Regions from separate parts of the Ruegeria sp. H7 genome, predicted to be linked through region 2. Evidence: riboswitches for the same ligand, from Rfam matches in the RefSeq annotation. Region 2 holds a riboswitch; the other holds the start of a gene.
The links. A riboswitch is a leader RNA that binds a small molecule or an ion and turns the genes downstream of it on or off. The one in region 2 is predicted to bind thiamine pyrophosphate.
Positions count from the first base shown of each region.

Region 1: linked by a shared signal. The riboswitch ahead of thiB (thiamine ABC transporter substrate binding subunit) and the one ahead of thiD (bifunctional hydroxymethylpyrimidine kinase/phosphomethylpyrimidine kinase) in region 2 are both predicted to bind thiamine pyrophosphate.

Region 1 is NZ_JBQFNZ010000004.1:87,048-89,436, forward strand. Features, by position in the region: gene ACR0AC_RS10975 (thiamine/thiamine pyrophosphate ABC transporter permease ThiP) at 1-183, opposite strand, end outside; gene thiB (thiamine ABC transporter substrate binding subunit) at 159-1,139, opposite strand; TPP riboswitch at 1,171-1,274, opposite strand; gene nadA (quinolinate synthase NadA) at 1,520-2,389, shown strand, end outside.
Region 2 is NZ_JBQFNZ010000003.1:98,989-101,377, reverse strand. Features, by position in the region: gene thiO (glycine oxidase ThiO) at 1-278, opposite strand, end outside; gene thiD (bifunctional hydroxymethylpyrimidine kinase/phosphomethylpyrimidine kinase) at 275-1,078, opposite strand; TPP riboswitch at 1,125-1,231, opposite strand; gene dnaJ (molecular chaperone DnaJ) at 1,498-2,389, opposite strand, start outside.

The DNA.
Region 1 (2,389 bases), on a different contig from region 2:
CAGGGCCGACAAGACGGCCTGCACCAGCGTAAAGCGCAACGCGGCCCAGTCCGCCGGGCCGAACCCGCCGGCTGCATCAGCCCGCAGTGCAACGGCGGCCAGCGTCCCAAGGATCAGCGCAGCGACCAGCGCCGCTGCGCCAACACCCGGCCAGGGGCTTACTGGCTGAGCGCGCCCAGCCATTCCGCAAGCGCCTGATCCCGCGCAACGGCAGCCTCATCCGGGGACAACAACAGTGATTTTTCCGGGGTGATCAGCGTATCGAACCCTTCGGGCAAGCCCAATGCCGGAGTCACCGCCGGATACATCCAGTTGGTCGTGGGAATGATCTGCTGGAACGCGTCCGAGACCATGAATTGCAGGAACTGATCTGCCAGTTCCGGCTGATCCGTCCCAGCCAGTTTCCCGGCCACTTCCACCTGCATATAATGACCTTCGTCAAAAGCCGCCGCCGCCTTGCTGGCGTCTTCTTCGGCAATCAGGTGATAGGCAGGCGATGTGGTGTAGCTGAGGACCATGTCGGCCTCACCTTCCAGAAACAGCCCGTACGCCTCGGACCAACCCTTGGTCACGGTTACGATATTGTCGGCCAGACCGGCCCAAATCTGGGGCGCGTCATCGCCATAGGCCGCCTTGACCCACAGCAGCAGACCCAGACCGGGGGTCGAGGAGCGCGGGTCCTGAATGATGATCTTGGTGTCGCTGTCGGCCAGGTCCCGGAAATTCGCAGGGGCCGCAGCATCGGCATTGTGGACAAAGGCGAAATAGCCCCAGTCATAGGGGGCAAACACGTCATCCGACCACTCGATCGGCAGCGCATATTCAGCGGTCACTGCGCTTGGCGCAAACAGGCCGGTTTCCTTGGCGGCGGTGATCAGGTTGGTATCCAGACCCAACACCACATCCGCGTCCGAGCTTTCGCCCTCAAGCCGGATGCGCGACAGAAGCGCTGCGCCGTCTTCAACGCCAACAAGGTTCAGGTCACAATCACAGACGGCCTCGAACGCCTCTTTGACCTTGGGACCGGGGCCCCAATCCGAGACGAAGCTGTCATAGGTGTAAACGGTCAGCTGAGGTTTGTCGTCCGCCATGGCGGCTGTTGCACTCAGAATTCCCGCAGCAATCAGCAGATGTTTCATGTCATCCTCCATTGCGGCGAGAGGGCAAGGATGGATGAACCGTTACCTTTCCCTCCGCCGGTTCTAGCCGGTTCAGGTTCAACGGGTTCGCCCATGGCATCTCAGCGTTTTTGTCACGCACCCCGAGGTAAAAGCCTGACTAGGGGGGAACGGATCAAAAGACAACCAGATTCGCTGCCCGCAGGTGCCGCCTGAAAGGGCCGCGTCGGGCCGAAACCGGGCAGGAAATTTCCGATAATGCCCAAAACAAGGGCCAAAAAAACGGATTGTTTTGCGCCCGATCCGATTTTTGGGAAATTCGTCCTGTCTGAGCGCTGGTCATTCCACTGAAGACCCCATATGAGGAACGCCACGCGTTTAACAGGCAGAAAAACAGTCCCGTGTTCGACCTTCCCGCGCAGCGCGCGCATCTCTCCGAAAAATATGATCTTGCCCCCTCGCCCGAGCTTGCCGAAAGCATGAGCGACATCTACGACCGCATGTCCCGTGTGGTGTCGCCGATGGATTGGGCGATCTACGCGCCTTACGTCAAGGCGATCAACGATCTGAAGGCCAGGCGCAACGCGGTCATTCTGGGCCACAACTACATGACGCCCGAGATTTACCGGGGCATTTCGGATTTCGGCGGCGACAGCTTGCAACTGGCCATCAAGGCGACCGAGGTCGAAGCGGATGTGATCGTGCAATGCGGTGTGCATTTCATGGCCGAGACGTCGAAGATTCTAAGCCCCGACAAAACCGTGCTGATGCCGGATATGGAAGCCGGATGCTCGTTGGCGGAATCCATCACCGCCGAAGGCGTCGAGGAAATGCGACGCCGCTATCCCGGTGCGCCGGTCGTGTCTTATGTGAACACAACGGCCGAGGTCAAAGCGGCCTCGGACATCTGCTGTACCTCATCGAACGCGGCGCAGATCGTTGCGGCGCAGGACAGCCATACCGTCATCATGACCCCGGATCAGTATCTGGCCCAAAACGTGGCGCGGGACGTGCCGCAGAAAAACGTGGTCTGGTGGGAAGGTTCGTGCATCGTGCACGAGCAGTACAGCGCAAGCGATCTGCGCGACTTCCGCGAATGGAACCCGGGCACGCGTCTGATTGCCCATCCCGAATGCCCGCCGGATGTGGTGGCCGAGGCCGATTTCTCGGGTTCGACCAGCGGGATCATCAAATACGTCACGGATGAGAAGCCGGAAAAGGCGCTGTTGATCACCGAATGCTCGATGGCGTCGAATATCGCGGATTCTCTG
Region 2 (2,389 bases):
AGATCCCTGGCATTCGCCACGACCAGAGTGCCATTGCGATGCACCTGCGTTCGCTCTGCCCACCAATTGATGGCCTTCTGACCCAACCGCAAAACGGGTTCCTCGGCGTTTTCGTATTCGCACCAAGGGGCCAGCATGCCGCCCGCCCACCACGAACACCCATGCGGACCGGGCGGACCAGCGGGGTCAAAGACCTGCACCTGTTCGCCGCGCGAGACCAGCTCGCTGGCAACGGCCAATCCGGCAACCCCGGCCCCTATGACAGACCAGAGCGTCACGCGGGCCAAACCCGGTGAAAGTGATGCACCGGCCCGTGCCCCGATCCGACATTCAACTCATCCGCCCGCGCAATCGCGCCTTGCAGATAGTCATGCGCTTCGGCCACCGCCTCGGGCAGCGCCAAACCCTTCGCCAGACCGGCCACAATCGCCGAGGACAGGGTGCAACCCGTTCCATGCGTGTTTCTGGTGTTTTGCCTTGGTGCCTGAAACTCGGCCACAACACCTGTTTCACCGATCAGCATATCGTGGCAGATGTCACCTGTGCCATGGCCACCCTTCATCAGAACCGTCCGCGCTCCCATTGCGCACAGCGCCTTGCCCTGTTCGATCATCTCGCTTCGCGACGCCGCAGCTTGCTGATCCAGCAGGCAAGCCGCCTCGGGCAGGTTCGGTGTCAAAACACTCGCGCGGGGCACCAGGACGTCACGGAGGGTCTGCACAGCCGCGTCCGCCAGCAAGGCGTCGCCGGATTTCGCAATCATCACCGGGTCTAGAACGATGGGGCCGTCAAACCCCGATAGTGCCCGCGCTACGGTTTGGATGATTTCAGGCGTTGCCAGCATGCCGATCTTGATCGCGCCAACGTTCAGATCGGTCAGCACCGCCTCGACCTGCGCGGCGATCACGTCCGGCGGGATACCGTGCACAGCCGTAACCGCCTGCGTGTTCTGCGCCGTGACTGCGGTGATGACGCTGGATCCATAAACGCCCAAAGCCGACATCGCCTTCAGATCGGCCTGAATCCCCGCGCCGCCGCCGCTGTCGGATCCTGCTATGGTCAGGGCAATTGCTGCCACGTCGTCGCTCCATCATTTTGGGGGCAACGCGGGCATGGAAAACGTCTGTATGCGTTAGACCGTTCCCTACGCCGGTATTGCCCGGATCAGGTTCGATGGGTTAACGCATTCACGCCTCTCAGCCCTTTGATCAGGGCACCCCAACGGTTGATGCGGACAATCTCAGGGCAGGCGCTGGAAATCAAGCGTCAATCCACAGGTCATAAGGCCACTTTGGGCAAGAGGTTAAGACCAAAGCGGCGTTTGAATTGCGGAGGAAAATGCGAGGCTCTGCCTCGCGCTCCGAGGTATTTTGGGCCAGATGAATAAAGGATCCCTTGCTTCATCTGGCCACAAATATCTCGGGGGAGACGCCCGGTACGGGCGGCGGGGGCAGAGCCCCCAATAGCGGACGACCGCCCTAATAGAGGCAGTCCGCCTTAACCCTTCATCCCGTCCCAAAAGGACTTGACGGACGAGAAAAAGCTTTTGGATTCCGGGTGGTTATCTTCCCCCAGATCATCAAACTCACGCAGAAGCTCTTTCTGTCGGCTGGTCAGGTTGACCGGAGTTTCCACGGCCAGTTCGATGAACATGTCGCCAACACCGCCACCGCGAAGGGCGGGCATGCCCTTGCCGCGCAGACGCATCTGACGGCCCGACTGGCTGCCTGCCGGGATTTGCACCCGACCGCGGCCACCGTCGATGGTTGGAACTTCGATCGACCCACCCAGCGCAGCCTTGGCCATGCTGACCGGCACGCGGCAATACAGGTTCACGCTGTCGCGTTCGAACAGCTTGTGATCCGAAACCTCCACAAAGATATAGAGATCACCCGGAGGGCCACCGCGCATTCCGGCTTCGCCTTCACCGGCCAAGCGGATACGGGTACCGGTTTCAACACCGGCAGGGATGTTCACCGACAGGGCGCGTTCTTTTTCGACACGGCCCGCGCCATTGCAGGATTTGCATGGGTTCTTGATGATCTGGCCCAATCCCGAACAGGTCGGGCAGGTGCGTTCAACGGTAAAGAACCCCTGCTGCGCGCGAACCTTGCCCATGCCGGAACAGGTCGGACAGGTGGTGGGCTCTGCGCCGCCTTCGGCCCCCGTTCCTTCGCAGGATGAACAGGCCACTGCGGCGGGTACGTTGATGGTTTTCTGCAGCCCCGCGTAAGCCTCTTCCAACGACACACGCAGATTATAGCGCAGGTCCGAGCCGCGCGCGGCCCGACGTCCGCCGCCACCGCCCCGCTGCCCACCCATGAAATCGCCGAACAGATCGTCGAAAACGTCCGAGAACGCGCTGGAAAAATCACCCTGACCAAAGCCG